2 regions of the Rhizobium sophoriradicis genome follow, and region 2 is predicted to be linked to the other one. Evidence: riboswitches for the same ligand, from Rfam matches in the RefSeq annotation. Region 2 holds a riboswitch; the other holds the start of a gene.
The links. Region 2 has a riboswitch for S-adenosylmethionine ahead of N2597_RS00830 (O-succinylhomoserine sulfhydrylase). Riboswitches for the same ligand answer to the same signal wherever they lie in the genome.
Positions count from the first base shown of each region.

Region 1: another riboswitch for S-adenosylmethionine. It lies ahead of metA (homoserine O-acetyltransferase MetA); the one in region 2 lies ahead of N2597_RS00830 (O-succinylhomoserine sulfhydrylase).

Region 1 covers NZ_CP104152.1:4,021,669-4,028,705, forward strand. The annotation lists gene N2597_RS19700 (thiamine diphosphokinase) at 1-456, shown strand, start outside; gene N2597_RS19705 (ABC-F family ATP-binding cassette domain-containing protein) at 460-2,280, shown strand; gene N2597_RS19710 (ABC transporter ATP-binding protein/permease) at 2,330-4,198, opposite strand; SAM riboswitch at 4,354-4,431, shown strand; gene metA (homoserine O-acetyltransferase MetA) at 4,480-5,403, shown strand; gene N2597_RS19720 (aldose epimerase family protein) at 5,518-6,540, shown strand; gene N2597_RS19725 (GntR family transcriptional regulator) at 6,675-7,037, shown strand, end outside.
Region 2 covers NZ_CP104152.1:167,193-174,229, reverse strand. The annotation lists gene N2597_RS00855 (efflux RND transporter permease subunit) at 1-1,622, opposite strand, end outside; gene N2597_RS00850 (efflux RND transporter periplasmic adaptor subunit) at 1,619-2,737, opposite strand; gene N2597_RS00845 (TetR/AcrR family transcriptional regulator) at 2,836-3,423, shown strand; tRNA gene N2597_RS00840 (tRNA-Gly) at 3,446-3,519, opposite strand; gene N2597_RS00835 (2'-deoxycytidine 5'-triphosphate deaminase) at 3,579-4,673, opposite strand; SAM riboswitch at 4,746-4,824, shown strand; gene N2597_RS00830 (O-succinylhomoserine sulfhydrylase) at 4,869-6,053, shown strand; gene apaG (Co2+/Mg2+ efflux facilitator ApaG/CorD) at 6,269-6,661, shown strand; gene N2597_RS00820 (Hsp33 family molecular chaperone) at 6,889-7,037, opposite strand, start outside.

The sequences.
Region 1 (7,037 bases), 650 kb from region 2:
AATGTGCCGAGACAGCCCTACCCGGCGGCAAAAGCGGCAACGGACGGCGAGATCGCGGTATCGGAAGCGATCGCCCGCGGTGCACGGCGGCTGATCCTCGCCGGCGCGCTCGGCGGTGAACGCTCCGATCATGCCCTTCAGCACCTGTTGTCGGCCGTCAGCCTGGCGGAAGAGGGTTTCGACATGCTGCTGACCTCGGGCAAGGAGGAGGCGGTGCCGCTGATTGCCGGCACGATCGAACTCGATCTCCCCAAAGGCAGCCTGTTTTCCGTGCCCGGATTCGGCCCGCTGACCGGCCTTTCGATTGAGAATGCGCGTTATCCGCTGACAGATTTCCATCTGCCTTTCGGCTCGTCGCGCACCATTTCCAACGTGGCGGAAGGCAAGGTTCGTTTTTCGCTCAGCAGCGGCCGGGCGATCGTGCTTGCCCGACCTTATGATCTTTCCGGAGTCTGATTTTTGGCCCCTCCCATTCTGAAACTCGACGACATCTTTTTGAGCTTCGGTGGCGCGCCGCTTCTGGCGGGTGCTTCGCTGCAGGTCGAGCCCGGCGACAAGATCTGTCTGGTCGGCCGCAACGGCTCGGGAAAATCGACGCTCCTGAAGATTGCCGCCGGCCTGGTCGAGGCGCAGTCCGGCGAGCTCTTCCGCCATCCCTCTTCGACGGTGCGTTATCTCGAACAGGCGCCGGATTTTGCGGAATTCAAGACGGTGCAGGCCTATGCGGAAGCCGGGCTCGGCCCGGGTGACGACCCTTATCGCGTTACCTATCTGCTGTCGCATCTCGGGCTGACCGGCGAGGAAGACCCGAAAACCCTCTCCGGCGGCGAATCGCGCCGGGCAGCCCTGGCGCGCGTGCTGGCGCCGGAACCTGACATTCTCCTGCTTGACGAGCCGACGAACCATCTTGATCTGCCGACGATCGAATGGCTGGAAGGCGAATTGCAGAAGAGCCGCAGCGCCCTGGTGCTGATCTCACACGACCGGCGTTTCCTCGAAAAAGTTTCGACCGCGACCGTCTGGCTCGACCGCGGCACCTCGCGCCGGCTCGACAGGGGGTTTGCGCATTTCGAGGCCTGGCGCGACCAGGTGCTCGAGGCCGAGGAGCAGGAGCAGCACAAGCTCGGCAAGGCGATCGAGCGCGAGGAGCATTGGCTGCGCTACGGCGTGACGGCGCGGCGCAAGCGCAATATGCGCCGGCTCGGCGAGTTGCAGACGATGCGTTCGCAGTATCGCGGCCATAAGGGACCGCAAGGCACGGTGCAGGCGACGGCTGCAGACGCGCAGGAATCCGGCAAGCTGGTGATCGAGGCCGATAAGATCACCAAGAGTTTCGGCGAGCGCGCCATCGTTGCGCCCTTCTCCATCCGCGTGCATCGCGGCGATTGCATCGGCTTGGTCGGCCCGAACGGCGCCGGCAAGACGACGCTGTTGAAAATGCTGACGGGGCAGCTCTCTCCGGATAGCGGCACGATAAAACTCGGCACCAATCTGGAGATTGCCACACTCGACCAGAAGCGCGAGGATCTCGATCCGGAGGATACGCTTGCAAACTACCTGACGGATGGGCGTGGCGAAAACCTGATCGTCAACGGCGAGCAGCGGCACGTCACCGGCTACATGAAGGAGTTCCTGTTTCAGCCGGAACAGGCGCGGACGCCGATCAGGAGTCTCTCCGGCGGTGAGCGCGCCCGGCTGATGCTGGCCCGCATACTGTCGCGCCCGGCAAATCTGCTGATCCTCGACGAACCCACAAACGATCTCGACATCGAGACGCTCGACCTCCTGCAGGAAATCGTCGCCGGCTTCCCCGGCACCGTCATTCTCGTCAGTCATGACCGCGATTTCCTCGACCGCACCGTGACCTCGACGATCGCACCCGCCGTGCCGGATGCGCCTGATGGCCGCTGGATCGAATATGCCGGCGGCTATTCGGATATGCTTGCCCAGCGCAAGGGCGCGCTCGAGGAGCGCAAGAAGGCCGAAAAGGCAGCGGAGAAGCCGAAGGTGCAGGAGACGGTGCCTGCCGCCGCAGGCGCGAAGGGCAAGCTCTCCTTCAAGCAGAAATTCGCACTGGAAAACCTGCCGAAGGAGATGTCGAAAGCGGAAGCCGAGATCGCCAAGCGCGAGCTCGTCATGGCCGATCCCAATCTCTTCACGCGCGATCCGGCTGCCTTCAACCGGCTTGCGGCCGAGATGGAGAAACTGCGCGCCGGCCTGATTGCCATGGAAGAGGAGTGGCTGGAGCTCGAAATGCTGCGAGAGGAGCTGGAGGGCTGACTTTCACAAATCAACCGCTCGTTGTAACCAGCGGTCCGGCCAAGGCGACCTAAAGCGCCGGGGAGGGGATGTCGGCGGGGATGGCGGCGGCGCCCGCACTGGCCCTGGCGCCCGGCTGGGCGACCTGCGGCTGCGGCTCTTCGGATTTTGAAGGCAGCGCCTGCAGATGCAGGACGCGCGGCTGCAGCGCCTCAAGATAGGCTTCGGAGCGGCCGATATAGATCATCGCGGTTTCGGGCATGGAGGTCAGCAGCTTTGCCATCGTTGCCTGCCACTCCGGCTCCATGCCTTCCAGCACTTCGTCGAAGATAATCCAGCGCGGGCGCACCAGCAGCAGGCGGGCGAAGCCGATCGCTTTCTGTTCGTCGCTGTCGAGCAGCTTGTCCCAGCGGGCGCGAGTATCGAGCCTTGCGATCAGCGAATGCAGGCCGGCTCTTTCGAGGGCGGCCTCGACGGCCGCCTTCTCGTAGGCATCGGCGCGTTCGGGGAAAGCCAGGGCTTCGCGCAGGGTGCCGCCCGGAACATAGGCGATCTGGGGCACGAACAGCATGTCGTCGACCGGCGGCAGCCCCATCGTGCCGCTGCCGCATGGCCAGAGGCCGGCCATGGCCTGAAACAGCAGCTTGCGGTTGACGCTGTGATCGCCGTTGATCATGATTTTCTCGCCGGCCTTGACCAAGACATCGGTTTCGCGCAGGCGAAAGCCGCCGCATTCCTCGATGTCTTCGCCGATCTTGGCGTTGATCACTACATCCTTCAGCGTCAGTGTGTCGGGCGCGGTGTTCTCATAGGCAATACTGTCCTTCGGGTCGTAGTCCTCGTCCATGTCGAGCAGCGCCTGGCGAAAATCGGTGACGCGCATCAGTGTAGCGCGCCATTCGGCGATCGGGCCGAAATTGGCGACGTACCAGCGCAGCGCCGTATTGACCTGGTTGAAGGCGCCGACCGACATCATCAGCTGGCCGAGGGTCAGGCCGCCGGAGAAATAGGCGGGTGCCGCGACGATGATCGGGATGACGATCACCAGCCAGCCGTAGCCGGCCGAAACCCAGGTGAGATTGGTATTGGCCATGGCGAGCCGCCTGACGACCCGCAGCACCGAGCTGATGTCGGTGTTGATGCGCCGGCGCTCGTTCTCCTCGCCGCGGGCGACGGTGATCGCCGGCATGTTCTCATTGGCATGCATCAGCGTGAAACGAAGCTCGGCCTCCTTCGAAAAGCGGTCGGCATTGAGCTTGACCAGCTTGCGGCCGACGACTTGGCTCAGCACCGAGGCGGAAGCGGCATAGAAAATCGCCGCCCAGACCATGTAACCGGGAATGGAGAAGCTGTGGCCGCTGATGTGGAAGATGAAGCCGCTCGAAAGCTGCCACAGCACGCCGATGAAGCTGACGAGAAGAATGGTCGACTGCAGCAGGCCGAGAACGAGCCCCGTCGTGCTTTCGGCAAGGTTGCGGGAATCCTCATGCAGACGCTGATCCGGGTTCACGCCGATCAGACCGCTGGAGGCGAGCCGCAGCGCCCGCTTGCGCTTCAGCCACTGGTCGACAAGATCGCGCGATAGGCCTTCTCGCATATAAAGCGCGGTCATCTGGTTCAGCCAGGCCTGCAACACATTGAGCAGCAGCAGCGTGCCGGCGATCATTGCGAAGATTTCAAGCTGATGGAAGAATTCGCCGAGATCGCGGCGCTCGAGCGAATCGTAGAAGGGAGCGTTCCATTCATTGAGAATGACCTGGCCATAGGCCGTCGCCAGGATGACAAGGATCAGCACGGTTGCCAGAAACAGCACCTTGCCACGCACTTCAGAATTCCAGAATGCAGAGAACATCACCCCGAGGCGATATGTCAGGCTGAAATCATACCCTACTCCATCCTGCCTCCGGATCCCCGGCCTCCCCTTGGTCTTATCTGCCATCACGCTTTTCCAACACCGCCCATGCTGTCATTATTAACATGCTGGCGTTATCGGTCTATCAACAGATTCTATCAGTCATTAAACTGTGATGAGGCTTGCCTGAGTCGCCGCCGCATGCATTCGGCAGTTGATTCGTCGCTCAACAGCGACTAATTAAGGCATTCCGTGGTGATTTGGCCGGCCGGCTTGCAGCCACGTTAAAAAAGTCGCTAAAGGGCCGCGTGCGGACCGGTAGCGATTTTTTGTCGCCGCCGGTTTTTTATTTTGATCGAGTGACCGCAATGCCCATCAAGATCCCCGATACGCTGCCCGCTTTCGAAACCCTCGTCCAGGAGGGTGTACGGGTAATGACCGAGACGGTGGCGATCCGTCAGGATATTCGCCCATTGCAGATCGGGCTGCTCAATCTCATGCCGAACAAGATCAAGACCGAACTGCAGATGGCCCGCCTGGTCGGCGCCTCGCCGCTGCAGGTGGAGCTGTCGCTGATCCGCATCGGCGGGCACAAGGCGAAGAACACCTCCGAAGATCACCTGCTTGCCTTCTACCAGACCTGGGAAGAGGTAAAGCAGCGCAAGTTCGACGGTTTCATCATCACCGGGGCGCCGATCGAGCTTCTGCCGTATGAGGACGTCACCTATTGGAAAGAGATGCAGGAGATCCTCGACTGGACGGAAACCAACGTCCATTCGACGATGAACGTCTGCTGGGGCGCGATGGCGGCGATCTATCATTTCCACGGCGTTCCGAAATACGAACTGAAGGAGAAGGCCTTCGGTGTCTACCGCCACCGGAACCTGAAGCCTTCCTCGATCTATCTCAACGGCTTTTCCGATAATTTCGAAGTGCCGGTGTCGCGCTGGACGGAGGTGCGGCGCGCCGACATCGAGAAATCCGAAAGCCTGGAAATCCTGATGGAATCGAGCGAGATGGGCGTCTGCCTCGTGCATGAGAAAAGGGGCCGGCGGCTCTACATGTTCAATCATGTCGAATATGATTCCACCTCGCTCTCTGACGAGTATTTCCGTGATGTCGAGGCCGGCGTGCCGATCAAGATGCCGCACAATTACTTCCCGCATAACGACCCGGCGCTTGCGCCGCAGAACCGCTGGCGCAGCCACGCCCATCTCCTGTTCGGCAACTGGATCAACGAAATCTACCAGACGACGCCCTATGACGTCGAAGAGATCGGCATGGATCTCTGAGCGGATGAGCGGATGCCGCGGCATTTCTTTCTGATCCGACCGGTTGCGGATTGAAGCAAATGCGGGCAGGTTCCGGTCCTGAACCCCAAGGATAGAACGGAACGGATGTCGATCATGTCGGAGAAGTTGGAGCGGGAAGTTTTCGGGCAGACGAAGGCGGGGGAAACCGTCTATCGTGTGGTCATCAAGGGCGGCGGGCTCACGGCCAAAATCATCAGCTGGGGCGCGGTCATCCAGGATCTGCGTCTTGAGGGACATGACGCGCCGCTCTCGCTCGGGTTTGAGGAATTCGACAGCTATCCGCTCTATTCCGCCTATTTTGGCGCCACACCCGGCCGCTGCGCCAACCGGATCGGCGGCGGCAAATTCACCCTCGACGGCAAGGCCTATCAGCTCGAGCCGAACGAAAACGGCGTCACGCATCTGCATGGTGGCAGCGACAATATCGCCAAACGCAACTGGACGATCGTCGAGCATGCCGTCGACCGCGTGGTGCTGAAAATCGTCGATCCCGATGGCCGCGCCGGCTATCCCGGCAATTGCACCATCCAGGCAACCTTCTGGGTGCACGGCAACGGCGAACTGTCGGTGACCTACGAATCGACCAGCGATCAGCCGACGCTCGCCAATGTCTGCCAGCACGCCTATTTCAATCTCGACGGCCGCGAGGATGCGCTGGGCCACGACATCATGATCGCCGCCGATCATTATCTGCCGACCGATGAGAGGCAGGTGCCGACCGGCGAGATCCGTTCCGTTGCCGGCACGGAATTCGACCTGCGCGAAATGACGCCGATGAAGCGTTTCGCCGGCAGCGAACAGGTGCTGTACGACCATAACTTCTGCCTGTCAGCCGAACGCACCGCCAAGCGCAGCGTCGCGCTCGCCCGCAGCCTTTATTCCGGTGTGTCGCTTGAAGTGCGCAGCACCGAGCCGGGCGTGCAGTTCTATGCCGGTTTCAAGCTGAATACCGGGGCGCCCGGCCTCGGTGGGCGCAAATACGGCCCCTTCGCCGGCTTCTGCCTGGAAACGCAGGTCTGGCCGGATGCCATCAATCACCAAGGTTTCCCGAATGCGGTGCTGCGCCCCGGCGAAGTGCTGCGCCAGGAGACGGATTATATCTTTACCAAGAGCTGAGCGTCCGCCGGACGAACGCCTGTCAAATTTGAGCGCTATGAAACCCTCTCCGGACACTCGCCGGGGAGGGTTTTTTCTATTGGCATCCGATTGCGTCTTGCCGATTGGTTCTAAATAGGTTCTATTGCCTGCCCATGGATAGAACCAGTCTGATAGGGGAACTGAATAGCCGCGGTCTGCGTGACGCGGGCCTGACCGGGCCGCTCTACAAGCGGCTGGCGCAGGCCCTGACCGGCCTTGTGCAGGAAGGCCTGCTGAAGCCCGGCACCGCGCTTCCGGGCGAGCGCGACCTTGCCGAGGCCTTGAAGCTCGGGCGCGTCACCGTGCGCACCGCCTATCGCGACCTGATGGCGTCGGGCGTACTGGAATCGCGCCACGGAAGCGGTACTTTCGTATCGAGCAGAGTGGAGCGCATGGAACAGTCGCTCTGGCGGCTTTCCTCCTTCTCCGCCGACATGCGCTCGCGCGGGCGGCTGCCGGCCGCACGAATCTTGTCG
Region 2 (7,037 bases):
CCGACGACGGAGATCCCCATGGCGATACCGACCACCGCACAAGTGACGAACTTGTGGCGCACGGTAAACTCGATCACCCGCCGCAGGCGCCGGTAATTCGGCGTGTCGTAGATGGCGTGATGGCCGCCTTCGACCGGCTTGATCGCCGGCAGCATCTTGACGCCGAGATAAGGCGTGAAGATCACCGCGACGACCCAGGATACGATCAGCGCAAAGCCGACGACCCAGAAGATGTTGCCGGCATATTCGCCGGCGGTCGACCGGGCAAAGCCGACCGGCATTAATCCGATGATCGTCACCAGCGTGCCCGACAGCATCGGGGCCGCCGTATGGCTCCAGGCGTAAGCCGCCGCCTCGATGCGATCCATCCCCTCTTCCATCTTCACCACCATCACCTCGATGGCGATGATGGCGTCGTCGACCAGAAGGCCGAGCGCGAGGATCAGCGCACCAAGCGTGATGCGATCGAAGAACCGGCCGGTCTCCAGCATGATGAGGAAGACGACGGCAAGGGTCAGCGGAACGGCCAGAGCCACGACGATCCCGACCCGCCAACCAAGGCTGACGAGGCTGACGAACAAGACGACGCCGAGCGCCATGGCGAATTTCAGCATGAACTCGCCGACCGCTTCCTGGATATTGACGGCCTGGTCGCTGACCTTTGCGAGCGTCATGCCGAGCGGCAAGGTCTTGGCGATCGCGGCGGATCTTTCCTCCAGCGCCTTGCCTAGTTCCAGACCGTTCCAGCCCTGCTGCATCACCGCGCCGAGCATGATGGCGGGCTCGCCGTCATGGCGGATGAGATAGGTAGCCGGATCTTCGTAACCGCGCCGCACTTCGGCAAAATCCGAGAGTTTCAACGTGCGTCCGGCCGCGACGATCGGCGTGTCTGATATCGCCTGGATGCTGTCATAGGCGCCATCGAAGCGAATGAAGACCTGCGGGCCGCGGGTGTCGATCGACCCCGCCGGCGTCACGGTGTTTCGCCGCTGCAAAGCGGCCGCGACGTCTTGCGCCGAAATGCCGAGGGTCGCCAGCTTGGCATAGGAAAATTCGACAAAGATCTGTTCGGGCCGCTCGCCGAGGATGTTGATCTTCTTGACTCCAGGCACATGCAGAAGATCCTGGCGGATCACCTCGGCCTGGCGCACAAGCTCACGCATCGGCATGCCCTTGGCCTTCAGCGCATAAAGACCGAAGCTGACATCGGAATACTCGTCGTTGACGAAAGGTCCGAAGACGCCCTGAGGCAGATTGCGGGCCTCATCCCCAAGCTTCTTTCGGGCCTGATAGAATTCCTCTTCGACCGCAGTGGACGGCGTACTGTCCTTCAGCGTCACAGTCAGAAAGGCGTATCCCGGCCGGGTTGTCGTCTCGACACGATCGTACCAGGTGAGTTCCTGGAGGCGCTTCTCGAGCGGTTCGGCGACCAGATCCTGCATCTCGCGCGCCGTGGCACCCGGCCACACGGTCGTCACGGTCAAGGTTTTAATGGTGAATGAGGGGTCCTCCGCGCGCCCAAGCTTGACGAAGGCATAGGCGCCGGCGGCGGCCAGCAGAATGATGAAGAACAGCGTAACGGCCCGTTCGCGGACGGCGAGTGCGGAGAGATTGAAGTTCATTGTTTTGCCGCCTCTGCCTGTTCTACCTTGGTGCGCACGCTGGCGCCGTCCTGCAGCAGATGGGCGCCGAGAGCGACGACCGGCTCGCCTGCTTTGACGCTGGAAACCACCGCGACCTCCTCGCCTATTTGCTCTATGTTCACCTGCCTGAAGTGGACGGTCGAAGATTTCTCATCGAAGACCCACACGCCGGTTCGGCTGCCGTCGTCCAAAACCGCGCCGACAGGCACCGCGGCCTGCGATTGGTCGCTGCTGTTGGAGATCCTGATCGTCACCGTCGCGCCCAGCGGGGCCGACGCTGCCGCGCCATCCAGAACCCAGCGGGCTTCATAGGTGCGGGTTTGAGGGTCGGCGGCGTCGGAGATCTGCCGCAGCCGCGCCTTGTCCCGCCGGCCTTCGTTTCCGTAGATGCTGGCATCGGCGGTCTGACCGATCTCAGGCCGCAGGAATTCCGGAAGCCAGACCAGCGCTTCACGCGGACCGGCCTGCGCGAGCCGGACGACGGTTTGTCCTGCCGTCACCACCTGCCCCGGCTCGCCGAGCGTTTCGACAACCGTCCCATCGGTATCGGCAACAAGGACGGAATAGGCCGTCTCGTTCTCCGCGACTTTCGCGTCCGCTTCTGCCGCGGCAAGCTGCGCGGTCGCGGTGTCGAGGGCTGCCTTTGCCTGTTCATAGCGCTGCGGCGTCGCGGCCAATCCGTTTTTCACCAAGGCGGCATAGCGCCGCTCGTCGGCTTGCGCCTGGACCAGCACTGCTTGGGCTGCGGCGACCGCGTTTCGTTTCGCCGTCAATGCGAGACGCAGATCGGTCTCGTCGATGCGCATCAGCGGCTGACCGGCCTTGACCTGCACGCCAACGTCCACATAACGCTGCACGATCTTGCCGGGCACACGGAAGCCGAGATTGCTCTGCACCCGGGCGGCGATGGTGCCGGTGAAGGTGCGTTCGGCCGCCTCCGGATTTTTTGCCTCCACCAGCTTGACGAAGGGCGGTGCCGTGCGGGGATCGGCGGCTTTTGCACTGGCCGTGGAGGGCTCCTCGAAAAGCACGAAAGCGGTGGCGCCGGCAGCAGCCACAAGACCGAAAGCGGCGAGTAATATTTTGCGATTCATCTCATTAACCCTTATTGACCGGCGCAGCAGATCATTTAGATTGCGACCTAACTCTAAAAGGGGTATAGATGTCAAACGAAATCTAATTGGAGATCGAAATGAGAGTCAGTCGTGCCCAAGCCGAGGCCAACCGCGAAACAGTGATCAATGTCGCAAGCCGGCTCTTCCGGGAGCATGGTTTCGACGGCATCGGGCTGAAAGATCTGATGAAAGGTGCCGGCCTCACTCAAGGCGGATTTTACAAACAGTTCCAATCGAAAGACGATCTCGCAGCGCTGGCGTCCGGGCGAGCGATGGAGAGTGCAATTCGCCGGTGGTCGAGGGTTGCCGCCGGAAGCGCCGATCCCTTCGGCGCGGTTGTCGGCATGTATCTCTCAACCGGGCACCAGGAAGAGAAAGGCGATGGTTGCCCCCTGGCCGCGCTCGGTTCCGACGCGGCGCGTCAGAGCGAGGAGGTGCGGGCTCCATTTCAGAACGGCATCGAAGCTCACCTTCAGGTTCTCGACGAATTGATCCCGGCATCGGATCGCGCGAAACCTTATGACAAAGCCATGGTCGTGCTGTCCCTCATGGTCGGCGCCGTAACCATCTCTCGCATCATGACCGATCAGGCCATGTCGGAGCGACTGCTGGATGCCGCCGCCGATGCAGTCAAGCGCATCGCGGGCGACACGGACGAAGAATGAGATTTCGGTTGTGATGAGGAGCTGGAGCGGGTGAAGGGAATCGAACCCTCGTATTCAGCTTGGGAAGCTGCTGCTCTACCATTGAGCTACACCCGCGACGGGTTGAGATTTCCAACAGATGGGGGCCGCTGTCAAGTCGCACAGAATGCTGACTGTCAGATGCGGAAGTGTTTCGAGAGTTTGAGGCCCTGGGCCTGGTAGTTGGAGCCGAGGCCGGAGCCGTAGAGGCTTGCCGGTTTTTCCTGCATGTGTTCGTAGATGAGGCGGCCGACGATCTGGCCGTCTTCGAGGATGAACGGCACTTCGTGGCTGCGCACTTCGAGCACGGCGCGGCTGCCGCGGCCGCCGGCCGGGGCATGGCCGAAGCCCGGATCGAAGAAGCCGGCGTAGTGGACGCGGAATTCGCCGACCAGCGGATCGAACGGGGTCATCTCGGCGGCATAATCCGGTGGCACATGCACGGCCTCGCGCGAGACGAGGATATAGAATTCATCGGGATCGAGGATCAGCTCGTTGCGGCCGCGGCTATAGAGCGGCTCCCAGAAATCGAAGATGTCGTGCTGATCCTTCTCGTCGACATCGACGACGGCGGTGTGGTGCTTGCCGCGATAGCCGATCAGGCCGTCCTTGTCGCCGCTGAGATCAATCGAAAGCGCGATGCCGCCGCCCGATACGTTCGGCTGCTTGCTGGCGACAAGCGTCTCGCTTTCATGCAGTTTCAACAGTTCCGGCTCGCCGAGCAGGGACTGGCCGACGCGGAAGCGGATCTGCGACAGACGCGAGCCACGGCGCACGACGATCGGGAAGGTGCGCGGGCTGATTTCGAGATAGAGCGGGCCGGAATAGCCCGCCGGGATCTTGTCGAACTCCTGGGCGTAATCGGTGATGACGCGGGTGAAGATATCGAGACGGCCGGTCGAGCTTTTCGGATTGGCCGAGGCCGACATGTCGGCCGGCAGCGCCAAGCTCTCCATCAGCGGTACGATGTAAACGCAGCCGGTTTCAAGGACTGCGCCCTGAGACAGGTCGATCACGTGCAGGCTGAGGCGATCGAGCTTATCCGACACAAGATGCGAGGGGCCGGGCATGAAGGAGGCGCGCACGCGAAAGGCCTTGGATCCCAAGCGCAGGTCCAGGCTTGCCGGCTGGATCTGATCACGGTCCAGCTCCCGCTCGGAGTTAAGACGCCCCGATTCAAACAGCGCTGCTATCGCGCGGTCCGCCAGAATTCCAGTTTCGCGAGCCATCATGCCCCATCCATCTTTTGCGCCGACAAAACCAAATACGGGGAATTGACGCAAGCAGCTAACAGCAGTATTGCAGAATTATCCCGTGGTGATTTGGCCGGTCGGCTTGCAGCCACGTTAAACAAGTGGCTAAAAAGACCGGGTTATGAAACCGGTCTGCTTTTGCGGCCGGTTTTTTTGTTATGTGAAGGTGATGGCATGAGCAAGACCTGGCGCCCGGCAACCCAACTCGTCCATGGCGGCACGCTGCGTTCGCAATATGGCGAAACGTCCGAGGCAATCTATCTCACGCAGGGCTTCGTCTACGAGACGTCGGAGGCCGCCGAAGCCCGCTTCAAGGGCGAGACGGACGGTTATATCTACGCCCGCTACGGCAGCCCCACCAACGACATGTTCGAAAAGCGCATGTGCATGCTCGAAGGCGCCGAAGACGCCCGCGCCACCGCCTCCGGCATGGCGGCCGTCAGTGCGGCGATCCTCTGCCAGGTCAAGGCGGGCGACCATATCGTTGCCGCGCGCGCCCTTTTCGGCTCCTGCCGCTGGGTGGTGGAAACATTGGCGCCAAAATACGGCATCGAATGCACGCTGGTCGACGGCCGCGATTTGAAGAACTGGGAAGAGGCGATCCGGCCGAACACCAAGGTGTTCTTCCTGGAAAGCCCGACCAACCCGACGCTCGAGATCATCGATATCGCCGGTGTGGCAAAACTCGCCAACCAGGTCGGCGCCAAGGTCGTCGTCGACAACGTCTTCGCCACGCCGCTCTTCCAGAAGCCCTTGGAGCTCGGCGCCCATATCGTCGTCTATTCCGCCACCAAGCATATCGACGGCCAGGGCCGCTGCCTCGGCGGCGTCGTGCTGGCCGACAAGGCCTGGATCGACGAGAACCTGCACGACTATTTCCGCCATACCGGCCCGGCCATGTCGCCGTTCAACGCCTGGACGCTTCTGAAGGGCATCGAGACGCTGCCGCTGCGCGTCAAACAGCAGACGCAGAATGCCGCGAAGATCGCCGATTTCCTGGCCGAGCAGAACAAGGTCGCCAAGGTGATCTATCCCGGCCGCGCCGATCATCCGCAGGCCGACATCATCGCCAAGCAGATGAAGGGCGGTTCGACGCTTGTCGCCTTCGAGCTGAAGGGCGGCAAGGAGGCGGCCTTCGCGCTGCAGAACGCGCTCGATATCATCAAGATCTCCAATAATCTCGGCGACAGCAAGAGCCTGATCACCCATCCGGCGACGACGACCCACAAGAACCTGTCGGAAGAGGCCCGCGCCGAACTCGGCATCTCGCCGGGCACGGTTCGCCTTTCGGCCGGCATCGAGGATACGGACGACCTGATCGAGGATTTCGCCAAGGCGCTTGCCAAGGTTTCGGCCTGATCGACAGCATTGACGGCCGAGCCTCCGGGTTCGGCCGTCCCGGCCGCGGCATCGGTGCGCCGGCGCTGACCAAGTAAAATTAATACTGACAATTAGGCTTAACGATCGAAAACCATGCGATCACGGCTGTTTCATCGCCGATCAACGTTCCGTTTCTTGACGGACAGGGCCTTCTTATAAGATACGGGTAACATATCTTGACTAAGGTGCAAGGCATGTATCGCGCCCTCACAAGAGATATCGAAGTCGTCGTCGAACCATTCTATCTGGAGGAGCAATCCGATCCGGAAGACGATCGCTACGTCTGGGGTTACCGGATTGTCATCAGCAACAATTCCGGCGTCGCCGTTCGCCTCATCAACCGCTACTGGAACATCACCGACCAGAACGGCCAGGTGGACGAGGTGACCGGCCCCGGCGTCGTCGGCGAACAGCCGCGGCTCAGACCCGGCGACACCTACGAATATTCCTCCGGCTGCCCGCTCGATACGCCCTCCGGGCTGATGTTCGGCCATTATCAGATGGAAACGGACGAAGGCGAGCTGTTCGACGTCGACATCCCCGCCTTCTCGCTGGATTCACCAGGGCTGCTGCGCGTGCTGAACTGACGTGTAACGCCACAGGCGGCACGACACCTCGACCCAGGAGATTGCCGACACCAGCCCCTCATCCGGCTGCCGCCACCTTCTCCCCGTAAACGGGGCGAAGGGAGCATGCCGCAAGCTCTCCGTTCCCCTCCTCGCTCTCGCAGGGCACGTCCCCTCGCCCCGTTTTTACGGGGAGAGGGTTAGGGTGAGGGGCAGTCATGCGCGCAACCGGACAGCAGTGGTGTCAACTACTCCGCCGGCTGAAGCTCGGTCGGCTCGAAACGGTAGGTGGTCGAGCAGAATTCGCAGGTCACGGCGATCTCGCCGTTTTCCTGGCTTTCCTCGATCTCCTCGGCCGAAAATCCCTTCAGCACGCCCTTGATCTTGTCGCGCGAAC